3 regions of the Parafrankia sp. FMc2 genome follow, and region 3 is predicted to be linked to each of the others. Evidence: riboswitches for the same ligand, from Rfam matches in the RefSeq annotation. Region 3 holds a riboswitch; each other region holds the start of a gene.
The links. A riboswitch is a leader RNA that binds a small molecule or an ion and turns the genes downstream of it on or off. The one in region 3 is predicted to bind cobalamin.
Positions count from the first base shown of each region.

Region 1: it holds a riboswitch for cobalamin, as region 3 does, so the genes downstream of both, AB1460_RS29620 (ABC transporter substrate-binding protein) here and metF (methylenetetrahydrofolate reductase [NAD(P)H]) in region 3, are expected to answer to the same signal.
Region 2: it holds a riboswitch for cobalamin, as region 3 does, so the genes downstream of both, AB1460_RS16365 (ABC transporter substrate-binding protein) here and metF (methylenetetrahydrofolate reductase [NAD(P)H]) in region 3, are expected to answer to the same signal.

Region 1 is NZ_JBFLUG010000135.1:14,374-18,725, reverse strand. It holds partial or broken gene AB1460_RS29630 (IS256 family transposase) at 1-718, opposite strand, end outside; partial or broken gene AB1460_RS29625 (transposase) at 792-962, shown strand; cobalamin riboswitch at 1,223-1,364, shown strand; gene AB1460_RS29620 (ABC transporter substrate-binding protein) at 1,472-2,479, shown strand; gene AB1460_RS29615 (FecCD family ABC transporter permease) at 2,551-3,567, shown strand; gene AB1460_RS29610 (FecCD family ABC transporter permease) at 3,564-4,352, shown strand, end outside.
Region 2 is NZ_JBFLUG010000041.1:16,176-20,527, reverse strand. It holds partial or broken gene AB1460_RS16380 (zinc ribbon domain-containing protein) at 1-258, opposite strand, end outside; gene AB1460_RS16375 (TOBE domain-containing protein) at 354-776, shown strand; gene AB1460_RS16370 (pyridoxamine 5'-phosphate oxidase family protein) at 853-1,305, opposite strand; cobalamin riboswitch at 1,524-1,726, shown strand; gene AB1460_RS16365 (ABC transporter substrate-binding protein) at 1,759-2,961, shown strand; gene AB1460_RS16360 (iron chelate uptake ABC transporter family permease subunit) at 3,072-4,094, shown strand; gene AB1460_RS16355 (ABC transporter ATP-binding protein) at 4,094-4,352, shown strand, end outside.
Region 3 is NZ_JBFLUG010000018.1:27,569-31,920, reverse strand. It holds gene metE (5-methyltetrahydropteroyltriglutamate--homocysteine S-methyltransferase) at 1-1,233, shown strand, start outside; gene AB1460_RS09300 (chorismate-binding protein) at 1,241-2,329, shown strand; cobalamin riboswitch at 2,432-2,619, shown strand; gene metF (methylenetetrahydrofolate reductase [NAD(P)H]) at 2,761-3,702, shown strand; gene AB1460_RS09290 (ABC transporter ATP-binding protein) at 3,851-4,352, opposite strand, start outside.

The sequences.
Region 1 (4,352 bases), on a different contig from region 3:
CGTCCTCGACGCCCCGGTTGCGGATCTCGGTGAGGACCTGCAGCCAGTACTTCGCCCCCTCGTGGCCGTCGCCGGCCCACAGGCCCAGGATGTCCCGCTCCCCGTGCACGGTCACCCCCACGACGGCGTAGAACGGCCGGTTGGCGACCTGGCCGTCACGGACCTTGACCACCACCGCATCCACGAAGATCACCGGGTAGACGCGGTCGAGAGGCCGGTTGCGCCACTCGGTCATCTCGGCGACGACCTTGTCGGTGATCCGGGAAATCGTGTCCTTCGACACCGAAGCACCATAGACCTCGGCGAAATGCGCGGCGATCTCTCCGGTAGTCAATCCGCGGGCGGCCAGGGACAGCACGATCTGATCGATGCCGTTCAACCGGCGCTGCCGCTTACGCACAATCGCCGGCTCGAAACTGGCGTCCCGGTCCCGGGGAACATCGATCTCGACCGGGCCGATCTCCGTCAGGACCGTCTTCGTCCGGATCCCGTTCCGGGAATTCCCGTTGTCACGGCCGGCAGGGTCGTGCTTGTCGTAACCCAGGTGCGCGCTCATCTCCACTTCCAGAGCGGTTTCGAGCACGGACTTCGTCAGCCCGCTCAGCAGCCCCCCAGGCCCGACGAGGTCCACGCCCTCGGCGCGGGCCTTCGCGACGAGCTCGGCGGCCAGCTGCTGGTGATCGATCGGGGTCGGCATGGGATCGAGCGTCTCGCTCATGATCGTCCCTTCCCGCCGAGTCAGCCTCGGCGGCACGGGCCAGACCACACCCACCGTTGATCAGACACTCCCACGCTGGGTCGTCGAACGCAGCCTGGGGTGGATCATGCTACGTCGCCGGCTGGCCCGCGACTACGAGACCCTTCCCGCCAGCTCCGAATCCATGATCCACATAGCCATGATCGACAACCTCGCCAGGCGCATAACGGACGAAGCCACCCCAACCTGGCGAGGCACCTACTAGAACATAAGCCGCAATCAGGGCAAATTAAACGCCCTCTCAGATGCCAGATGCCGGCGGAGACGCTTTGGAGTGCACACCGGTGGTCGTCGCTCCTTGACCGAACGTAACCGGTCAGGTCTCGTAGATCGTTCGCCGGACGGCCGTTGACGTGGTGGCCACGTTCGATCTCCGCGCGGCCTTCCCGACCCTGAGCCTCGAAGGAGGAGGTTCGACCGGGACCGATGACTGTTGCGCCTCAGTTGTCGACACTCGCCAAACAGGCATATCTACCCTGGTAGCCTCCTGTCTTGCTTCGCGACAGGTATCGGGGAAGCCGGCGTGAATCCGGCACGGTACCGCCACTGTGAGTCGGCCATGGAGATGGCCGCGAGTCAGATACCCGGCCTGTCGCACCCTTCCGTGATCGGGGCGAGTACCCCGAGAAAGGGGTGTGGACGCTGATGCGCGCCCGTCACCTGCCCTTCCGTGGATCTCGCCTTCGGGATCGCGCGACCCGTCAGTCAGCCGTCGTGTCGGCCACCGCCGCGATGATGGCCCTCATCGCCGGTTGCGGTTCTGATGACGCGGGCGAGACAGACCGGTCCGCCGCGGCCGTCACGGTGGAGAACTGTGATCGGCAGGTCGGTGTCACCGCTCCCCCGCAGCGGGTGTACGCGACGTACCAGCCTTCGGCCGAGATGATGAGCGCGCTCGGGCTGGGTGACCGTCTGGTGGGCTCGTCGTTCTTCGACGCCGAGTTCCTGCCGGAGTATGCGGACGGCCTGCGGGGGGTGCCGTACAGCGAGAACAATCCCACCCGCGAGGCACTCCTGGCCACGAAGCCCGATTTCGTCTTCGCCGGCTACGGCACGGTGTTCGCCGCCGACACCCCGGATGGTGTCGGGACGCGCGCCAGCCTGGAGAAGCTCGGTATCCAGTCGTACATCCTGACGCCGTTCTGCCCGACCGAGGACGGGAGGACCGACCAGGAGGTCGACCCGGCCGACGTGTCCATCGACGCCGTGTACGACGACCTTCTCACCATCGGCAAGATCTTTGACGTCGAGGACAAGGCCCGGTCACTCGTCGACGACTACAAGGATCGGATCACGACCGTCGAGACGGCGGTGAAGGGTGCCGAGAAGCCCACGGTCGCCTACGTGCGTCCGCAGGAGGACGGGACTTTCCAGGTCTGCACCGGGGTCGACTTCGGCACCAGGATCATCGAGGCCGCCGGGGGCGTCAACGCGTTCGAGGACGTGACGTCGACCCGCAACATCTATGTCGATGCCGAGGAGCTCATCAAGCGCGATCCGGACGTGATTCTCACCAACTCCGGCTTCGGGGTGGACTACACGCTCGACGACGCGATGGGAAACGTGAACACGATCGTCGACAACCCGGCGTTCGCCGGGTTGACGGCGGTGAGGAACAACGCCGTCCATCCGTCGCTGTTCGCCGACCGAAGCGCCGGGGTTCGCACCGCGCACGCCGTCGAGCAGATGGCCTCGCTGATCCACCCCGACCTCGTCGACTGACGGTGAGTCTCGCTCCGCCCGCCACCCAGACGCCTTCCTCCGGTGCGGGGGCAGGCGATTCAACCCGCCGGATGCGTCAGGGGGTGCTTCGCGGCGGGTGGAGTCGATCGCTGGGTCTCCTCGTCGCCGTCGCGGGGCTTCTCGCCGCCACGTGGGCCTCGATCGTGCTCGGCGTCAACGCGATCAGTCTGGGCGACGTCCTCGACGCGGTGTCCGGCGCACCGGTCACCGATGCGGAACGGATCGTCTACCACCTGCGCATTCCGCGAACGGCGACCGGCCTGCTCGCGGGAACGGCGCTGGGGGTCGCCGGGGCCGCGATGCAGGGCCTGACCCGGAATCCCCTGGCGGATCCCGGCCTCCTGGGCATCAACGCCGGAGCCGCGCTCGCCGTCGTCGTGGCGATCAACGTCTTCAGGCTCAGCGGTGTCTCCGGCTATCTGTGGTTCGCCTTCGGCGGCGCGGCGGTGGCCGCGGTCTTCGTCTACGCCCTCGGTTCACTGGGCCTGGGGGGTGCGACCCCGGTCAAGCTCGCGCTCGCTGGTGCGGCGACCACGGCGTTCCTTGGCGGGATCACGACGATGATCACCCTGCGTGACGCCTCGTTGATGGACGACTTCCGTTTCTGGGCCGTGGGCTCCCTGACCCGCGCGGACGGAGCCGCACTACTGACGGTCGCGCCGTTCGTCGGCGTCGGACTCGTTCTCGCGGGGGGCCTGAGTCGCACACTCAACGCCCTGGCTCTCGGGGACGATCTCGCCCGCAGCCTCGGCACGCGGTTGTGGGCCGCCCGTGCCGTCGGCGCCGTCGCGGTGGTGCTGCTCGCGGGAGGCGCGACCGCGGTCGCCGGGCCGGTCGCATTCGTCGGCCTGGTGGTGCCGCACGTCGCGCGGATGATCTGCGGCCCGGACTACCGATGGGTGATGGCCTGGACGGCTGTCCTCGCGCCGGCACTGCTCCTCGTCGCCGACGTGATCGGACGACTCGTGGCCCAACCCCAACAGATGCAGGTCGGCATCGTGGTCGCCGCCGCGGGCGCCCCCTTCTTCCTCTACCTGGTGCGCCACCGAAAGCTGGTGGAGGTGTGACCGCCGAGCGGAGCCTCGCCCGTGACGCGGTCCTCCTCGCGGTCCCGCGTCTCGGTCTCTCGCTGCGTCTGAGCCGCCGCTCGATCGCCCTCACCGTGACCTCGGTTGCCGCCGCGGCGATCATCGCGGCCGTGTCGATCACGATCGGCGAGTATCCACTCACCGTGGCTGGCGTGCTGCGCGTGCTGCGAGGCGGCGGAACGCTCATCGAGCAGGACGTCGTGCTCGATGACCGACTTCCCCGAGCCCTCACCGGCCTGGGGGTGGGAGCGGCGTTCGCCCTGTCCGGAGCGATCCTGCAGCGGCTCGCCGCGAACCCCCTCGTCAGCCCCGATGTCGTCGGCATCAACTCCGGTGCCGCGACCGGCGCGCTCACCGTGATGCTGATCCTCGGCGGCAGCGGGGTCGAGCTCACGGTCGGCGCTCTGGTCGGGGCGGCGCTCACCGTCCTCGCGATCGTGCTGATCGCCTACCGGCGCGGTCTGCTCGGATTCCGGCTCGTGCTGGTCGGTATCGGCGTCGCCGCCCTCCTCTCCTCGGCGATCTCGTACCTGCTGACCCGCTCCGACGTGCACCAGGTCCAGGCCGCCGCCGGCTGGCTCACGGGAAGCCTCGCCAATCGCAGCGGGACGCACGTGACGATCATCGGTGTCACCCTCACGCTCGCCGCGATGGCGCTCACCGTGCTGGGCAGGGACCTACGGGTCCAGGAGCTCGGCAACGATCTGGCACGCACGCTGACCGGCACCCGTGATGCCCGCAGAATCCCGCTGCTGCTGGTCGCC
Region 2 (4,352 bases), on a different contig from region 3:
AGAAGTTTCGCATCGCCTGGTCGAAGTCCCGCAGGGCCTGCTGCTGAACAGTCTGCTATCCGGCTCGCAGCCAGTGGACCTCCGCCCGCGCCTCGGTCAACTGCCGGCAGTGCTCCAGATGGTTCGGCGCCTTGCCCGGTGGGGCGTCCGCCATTCCTGCTGCTCCACCGCCAGATTCCGCGCAAAACGCGCATGCCTGCAGTGCTCAACCGGCCCGCCGACCTGTCCGGCGGACGGATAGAGCCGAAAGCGGGGCACGCCAACATTCTACCGAAAGGACCGAACATGCATTCCAGTGTGGAGCACCGTTTCCTCTCCGGCCGGAAGACCGGGGTATCCACGGCGAGTTCCCGATGACCTTGAGCATCCGCAATCGGCTCACCGGTACCGTCGCCGAGATCACCGGCGGCGCTGTGATGGGCACCGTTCGCATAGATCTGCCGAACGGCGAGACGCTCACCTCCGCCGTCACCATGGACGCCATCAAGGACGTCGGTGTCGCGATCGGCAGCGAGGTCGAGGTGCTGATCAAGGCGACGGACGTCTCCCTGGCCATCGGTGCGACCTCCGGGCTGACGATCCGCAACCGGCTCAGCGGCACCGTGGTCGCCCTCGACACCGGCGGCGCGATGGCGCTGGCCCGGGTCGCCCTCGGGCCCGGCACCGAGCTGACCGCCGCGATCACCCGCGCCGCTGCCGACGACCTCGGCCTCGAGCCGGGAACGGCGGTCACGGCACTGATCAAGTCGACGGAGGTCGCCTTCTCCGCACTGTGACGCAAGGCCGCCAGCCGCCGCCGCCAGCCGCCAGCCGGCTGTCGGCGGCCGGCGGCCGGCGGCCGGCCCCGCCGCCCTACATCTTGCGGAAGTCCCAGCTGCTGATCTTCTCGGGGACCACCCGCAGCCAGGCGTGCCGGCCGTCGTAGTGCATCTCGTCGCGGCCGGTGTACTTCCGGGCGTACAGCAGCTCGGTGTTGGCGAGGTCGGGGTCGGGGGTGCTGGTGCGCGGGGCCTCTCCCACGCTCTCCGCCCGGCCGCGGATCTCCACCCCGCGCAGCTCACCGAAGCCGTGCCCGGTGTCGATGACCACGGCGACCCGCGGATCACGCTCGAGGTCCGTCCAGCGCTGGCTTCTCACGACCGAGTTGAGCCACAGCGCCTGCCCGTCCCACACGAACCACAGCGGTGTCAGATGAGGACCGCTCGGGCTCGTCGTCGCCACCCGGCAGGTGCGCTCCTCGGCGAGGAAGGCATCCACCTCGTCCTGGGCCATGGCGATCTTGCGGCCCCGACGCTGCTCTCTCATCGTTGTCCCTTCGTCAGCCCGGTGTCTTTCGACCCTATGGCGGGCTCCAGGCCAGATGCGCCGCCTTGCCAGCCAGCGGCCAGCGGCCAGCGGCCAGCGGCCAGCCGCCGGCAGCCGGCCAGCGGTGGCGAACCGACCAGGCTAGGGCCGAGCTCGGACGGTCTGGGGCAGAACGAGAAAACACTTGCATAGCCTTGCAGATGAGGTGGTGTGGACCGTACCGTTCTCGTCGCCGTGGTGTTCGGGAAGACCGGTGTGATGCCGGAGCGGCCCTCGCCACTGTGATCGGGATGTCGACAGCCACTCCCCGCCTGCCGGGGAAGCCACTGGGCAGCGGGCCACACGGACCGCACGCCCGGGAAGGCGGCCGCCGGCGCACCACCCGTCAGCCAGGAGACCGGCCACGGCACCCGCGATCCGTCCACGAGGTGTTGGAAGGCGGCCGATTCCGGCATGCGCGCACGTCTGGTGGCCCTGAGCGCCACCCTCCTACTCACCCCCGCCCTGCTCGCCGCCTGCGGTGACGACGGGACATCCTCGTCACCGCAGGCCGGCGCGGATGCCGACGCCCGGGGGTGCGTGACCGACTTCGACCCGGCGGCCGACTACTTCCCGGACCGCTCGACGCTGGAACACGCGAAGAACTTCACCGTCCGCTACGAGAAGGCCTACCAGGTCCTCACCGTGAAGGAGCCGTACCCGGACGGGAAACCCGAGTCGTACGTGCTCTACCGATGCGGGACGCCCGAGCCAGAACTGACCGGTGAGCTCGCCGGCGCACCACGGATCGAGATCCCGGTCCGCGGCCTCTACTCCGGCTCGACCACGCATCTGCCGCTGCTCGTGGACCTGGGGCGCGAGAACGTCCTCACCGGAGTGGCGAGTGCCGCGACCGTCGTCGACAAGGACATCCGGGCCCGCGCCGACGCCGACGAGATCGTCGAGTACGCCCCCGGCGGCCAGATCGACACCGAGCGGGTCGTCACCGCGGCACCGGACATCGTGATGACCGGCGGCACCGAATCCGCCGAGTACGGAACGCTGCGGGACGCGGGCATTCCCGTCGTCGCCAACGCCGAATGGCTGGAGGCCGACCCGCTCGGCCGCGCCGAATGGGTGAAGTTCATGGCCGCCCTCACCGGCGACGAGGCCGAAGCGGCGAAGGTCTTCGACCGGATCGAGGCCGACTACACCGCCATCGCCGACCGGGTGCCCGGCGGCGACCCGGTCTCCACGCTGATCGGTACCATGTACCAGGGCACCTGGTACATGCCGTCCGGTGGCAGCTACGTCGGCAAGCTCCTCGCCGACGCCGGCGCCACCTACCCGTGGGCCGGCGAGACCGACACCGGCAGCCTCGAACTCGACTTCGAGACGGTGTTCACCGAATCCGGCAGCGCCCCCGTCTGGCTCGCCGACGGCGAATGGGAGAACCTCGCCGACGTCACCACCGAGGACGAGCGGTACGGCCAGCTCGCGGCCGTCCACGGCGGGCAGGTGTGGAGCAACACGCTGGTCATCGGGCCGGGCGGCGGCAACGACTACTGGGAACGCGGCGTCACCCGGCCCGACCTCGTGCTCGGCGACCTGGCCGCGATCCTGCACCCCGACGCCTTCCCCGACCACACCTTCGCCTTCTACCGCCGCATCACGTGACGACGTCACCGACCTCCACGTCCCCCACGGCGGTGCCCGCCGGAGCTGCCGCGGGGGAGCCCCTCGCGGTTGAGCGCCGCGGCCGCCGCCGGGTGGGCGGGCGCCGGGCGCTGGTGCTCGGCGGGCTCGTGGCGGCGGTCGCGGCGACGTTCCTGCTCGCGCTCGCCGTCGGCTCGGTCGCCGTCCCACTCGACGAGACCCTGCGGGTCCTCGCCGGGCGGGCGCCGCACGACCCGCGGTGGACGGTCGTCGTCGGCCAGATCCGGCTGCCCCGCGCGCTCACCGCCGCGCTTGCCGGCGCGGCCCTCGGCGTCGCCGGGCTGCAGATGCAGACCCTGTTCCGCAATCCGCTCGCCGACCCCTACTCGCTGGGTGTCAGCTCCGGCGCCAGCCTCGGTGTCGCGCTCGTCGTCGCCGGGATCGGCGGTTCCGGCGGGACCTTCACCGCCAAGGTCGCCGGCAGTGACCGGTTCGGCGTCGTCATCGCCGGGGCCGCGGGCGCGGCCATCGTCCTGGCCGCCGTGCTCCTGCTCGCGAACTGGGTCCGCTCCGTCGTCACCCTGCTCGTCATCGGCGTCATTCTGGGCAGCGCCGTCAGCTCCGTCGTCAGCCTCCTCCTCACCTGGACTGCCCCGGAACGCGCCATCCAGTACTGGACGTGGTCCCTCGGGAGCTTCGCCGGGACGTCCAGCAGTGACCTGACGGTCTTCGCGCCCGCGGTCGGCCTCGGACTGCTCGTCGCGCTCGCCTCGGTGAAGCCGCTCAACGCCCTGCTGCTCGGCGAGAACTACGCCCGCACGCTGGGGCTGCGGCTGCGCCGGGTCCGCGCGGTGACGCTGCTCGGCGCGTCCGTGCTCGCCGGGGCGGTCACCGCCTTCTGCGGGCCGGTGGCCTTCCTCGGCATCGCGGTGCCGCACGTCGCCCGCCGCCTGCTCGACACCGCCGACCACCGGGTGCTCGTCCCCGGCACGCTGCTCACCGGCGCGCTGCTCGCGCTGGCCTGCTCGATCGCCGCCCAGCTGCCCGGCACCGGCCTCGTCCTGCCGATCAACGTCATCACCGCGCTGGTCGGCGCACCGATCGTGATCGCCGTCCTGCTGCGCGCCCGCGTCGACGTCGCCGGAGCCGCCTGATGGCACCGGGCCTCGTCCTGGCGGACCTCGCCGTCGGTTACCGGCGGCGCGCCCTCCGCCCGCCCAGCCTCCGCGGGCGGTCCGGGCGGTCCGGGCGGTCGGGGCGGTCGGGGCGGTCGGGGCGGGAGGTGCTGGCCGGGCTGTCCGCCGCCGCGCCGCGTGGGCAGCTCACCGTCCTGCTCGGCCCGAACGGGATCGGCAAGTCCACCCTGCTCCGTACCCTGGCCGGGCTCCAGCCGCCGCTCGCCGGCCGGATGC
Region 3 (4,352 bases):
TTCGCCCGGCAGAAGCTCGACGAGATCGTGACCCTCACCAAAGGCCTGACTGCCGGGCGTGACGCGGTCTCCGATCTCCTGCGGGCCAACGCCGAGCGGCTGGCCTCCCGTGCCGCCTCACCGCTCGTCAGGGTCGACGCGGTGCGGCAGCGGGCCGGCGCCGTGGCCGACGCGGACCTGTACCGGGCGAGCCCCTACGGCAAGCGCGATCTGGTGCAGGCCGAGAGGCTGAACCTGCCCCCGCTGCCGACGACCACAATCGGGTCGTTCCCCCAGACCGCGGGTCTGCGCAGCGCCCGGGCCGCGCTGCGCACCGGCACCATGAGCCCGGACAGCTACGTTGCGGCGATGCGGGACGAGATCCGTGACGTGATCGCCGAGCAGGAGGAGTTCGGCCTGGACGTTCTGGTCCACGGCGAGCCCGAACGCAACGACATGGTGCAGTACTTCGCCGAGCAGCTGGACGGGTTCCTCGCAACGACGGACGGCTGGGTGCAGTCCTACGGCTCGCGCTACGTCCGGCCGCCGATCATCCTCGGTGACGTCTCCCGCCCGAGGCCGATGACCGTCGAGTGGGCCACCTACGCCCAGAGCCTCACCGACAAGCCGGTCAAGGGCATGCTCACCGGCCCGGTCACCATGCTGGCCTGGTCGTTCGTCCGCGACGACCAGCCGCGGGCCGACACCGCCCGGCAGGTCGCCCTCGCGCTGCGCGACGAGGTGACGGATCTGGAGGCCGCGGGCATCGGGGTCATCCAGGTGGACGAGCCCGCGCTGCGGGAGACTCTCCCGCTGCGTGACGGCGACCGGGCCGCGTACCTGGCCTGGGCGGTCGATGCCTTCCGGCTGACCACCTCCGGGGTCCGCGACGAGACCCAGATCCACACCCACATGTGCTACGCCGAGTTCGGCGACGTGCTCCAGGCGATCATCGACATGGACGCCGACGTCATCAGCCTGGAGGCGGCGCGCTCGAAGATGGCCATCGTCGCCGACCTCGCCCGGGCCGACTACCCGAACGAGGTCGGCCCGGGGGTGTGGGACATCCACTCGCCACGGGTGCCCTCGGTCGACGAGATCGCCGAACACCTGCGCATCGCGACCGATGCCTTCCCGTCGGAACGGCTGTGGGTGAATCCCGACTGCGGGCTCAAGACCCGCGGCTACCCCGAGGTTCGCGCGACCCTCACCAATCTGGTCGCCGCGGCCCGCCAGGTGCGGCCCCCGATCTGACCGCGCGGTGACGGGCCACAGCGATCGCGGCTCGTTCCTGTTCGCCGGTGGACGTCTCGCCACCGGAGTCGCGGAGGTCGCGGATGATCCGCGTGTTCTCGATCGAGGCGGCTTCTGGGGCGTGGCCCTCGGCTTCGAAGGGCTCGCGCGTTTCGTTCGGTTCCGCGACGTGCGGCCGGCTCCCGCGCTCACGGGCCTCATCCGTGGCGCGTGGGCCGGTCCGTCCCACGGCAGCTGGCGCACCTCGCTCGACCAGGCGGAGTACCTCGCAGGGGTGGAAGCGATCCGTGCCGAGATCGCCGCTGGCGAGGTCTACCAGGTGAATTTGTGCCGACTGCTGTCAGCGGAGATGGAGACGGCACCAGGCGGCCGTGATCTGGCGGCGTTGGCGGCCGCCGTCGCCCGCGGCAATCCCGCGCCGTACTCCATGGTGCTCGACGTGCCCGAGGCCGACCTGCGGATCGTGGGGGCGTCGCCGGAGCTGTTCCTGGCCCGCGAGGGCGACCTGGTCCGCTCGGGCCCGATCAAGGGCACCGGGCGGACGACGGCAGATCTGCGGGAGAAGGACTACGCCGAGAACGTCATGATCGTCGATCTGATGCGCCACGACCTGGGCCAGGTGGCGCGGCCGGGTGGGGTGAAGGTCTCCTCGCTGTGCGCTGTCGAGAGACATCCAGGGCTGGTCCACCTGGTGTCGACCGTCGAGGCACAGCTGGCGCCCGGGACCGGTTGGCCTGAGCTGCTCGCCGCCACCATGCCGCCCGGGTCCGTCTCCGGCGCGCCGAAATCCAGCGCGCTACGGATCATCGGCGCGGTTGAGCCGGTACCGCGGGGCCTGTACTGCGGCGCCATGGGCTGGGTGGACGCGGACAACAACCGGGCACGGCTCTGTGTCACCATCCGGACGTTCTGGCTCGACGGTGACCGGCTCCTGTTCGGCACGGGAGCCGGCATCACCTGGGGCAGTGACCCCACTGCCGAATGGCACGAGACCGAACTGAAGGCCTGCCGTCTGCTTTCGCTCGCGTCGCGGTTCGAGGAACGAGGCAGGCACGGAGTCGCTCCCGGCGGATTCGCGCGCCTGTGCCAGCAGTGAGGGGACCGTGGCCGCGGTCAGGCCTTCGCTGGAAACCGTCGATCAGTTACCGGATTTGGACAACGTCTTGCGTGGCAGTCTTGTCGGTGGTCGCCATCACGCATAACCTGGCCGCGCCGTGGTGCTCGGGAAGCCGGTGCGATGCCGGCACGGCCCTCGCCACTGTGTTCGGAAGTCTCCGGCCGATCCGCGGTGACGCGGAGGTCACTGGGCTGCGTGCAGCCTGGGAAGGCCGGGCCGGAGACGCTCTTCCGTCAGCCAGGATACCGGCCACGGCACCGAATGACGCTTCCACGAGGTGCTGGAGGACGATCAGCGTGAGCCTTCCTGCGCGTCCGTGCTGGACGCCCGAGGACCCTGCCCGGGATTTCCCGCCCGCCAGGCGCCCGTCCACCATCATCAGCCCTACGCGGTGAGGACAGGTGCAGACCATGGGATCCATCGAGGCACGCCCGCGCAGCCCGCGGCGGCCCGCCACGATGAGCGAGTTCCTCGCCTCGGGGGTGACATCGTACTCGTTCGAGTTCTTCCCACCGAAGACGCCGGGCGGGGAGCGGCACCTGTGGACGGCACTGCGTGAAATCGAGGCGCTACGGCCGTCATTCGTGTCGGTCACCTACGGCGCAGGTGGATCGACGCGGGACGGAACGGTACGCATCTCCGAACGGATCGGCACCGAGACATCCCTCACCCCGATCGCCCACCTCACCGCCGTGAACCATTCACGCGCCGAGCTGCGCCGAGTGATCGGCAGCTATGCGGGTGCGGGCATTCGCGACATTCTCGCGCTGCGTGGTGACCCGCCCGGAAATCCGCTCGGCACCTGGGTGCGCCACCCCAATGGGTTCGCGTATGCGGACGAGCTGGTGACGTTCGTCCGGTCACTCGGCGACTTCTGCGTCGGCGTGGCCGCGTTTCCGGACAAGCACCCACGCGCGGCCGACCTCGACGCCGACGCACGGGTGCTGGCCGGCAAGTTCCGGGCCGGTGCGGGGTACGCCATCACCCAGTTCTTCTTCGACGCCGACGCCTACTTCCGCCTGGTCGAACGGCTTGCCCGGCTGGGCTGCGACCAGCCGATCGTGCCTGGCGTGATGCCGGTGACCAACGTCGCGCAGATCACCCGGATGGCGCAGCTCTCCGGCGCGGCCTTCCCGCCGGCGTTGGCCCGCCGGCTGGAGGCGGTCGCCGACGACGCCATGGCGGTGCGGGAGATCGGGATCGAGGTCGCCACCGCGCTGTCCGCCCGGCTCCTCGCGGGCGGAGCGCCGGGCCTGCACTTCATCACCCTCAATCGGTCGACAGCAACCCGTGACGTGTACCGCAACCTGGTCGGCTCGGCAGTCGGCCCGGCGGCCGGCGCTGCGGCCTGACCGGTAGCACGGGCCGGCTCGCCAGCCAGCCAGCCAGCGGCCGAGCCGGGTCGGGTCGGGTCGGATCGGGTTCAAGATCGAGGCAGCCGCTGCCGGGGCTGCCGTCGGGGACTGACCTGACGCCAGGCCCGTGGCGCCCGTCGTCGAGCTATGACGGCGCCACGCGCCGGGCGGGCAGGCAGGGCCGGACCTCCGGCACGCCGGCGCGGATGTCGATCTCCACCGGCAGGCCGTAGACCTGCTCCAGCAGGTCGGCCCGGTAGACGCCGGCCGGCGCACCGGCGGTCACGATGCGGCCGTCGTGCAGCAGGGCGACCTGATGGCAGAAACGGGCCGCGAGGTTCAGGTCGTGGATCGCCATCAGCACGTACAGGTCCCGCTCGACGGCCAGGGTGTGGACGAGGTGCAGGGTCTCGACCTGGTGGCGCAGGTCGAGAGCGCTGGTGGGCTCGTCCAGAAGCAGCACCTGGGGCTGCTGCGCGAGTGCGCGGGCGATGACGACCCGCTGGGCCTGCCCGCCGGAGAGCTCGTCCACATACCAGTCAGCCAGCGCGGCCAGGTCCAGCAGCTCCATCGCCTCGCGGACGTGCCGCTCGTCCTCGCGGGACGGCCGCAGCCGGACGTGGGGGGTGCGGCCGAGCATGACCGCT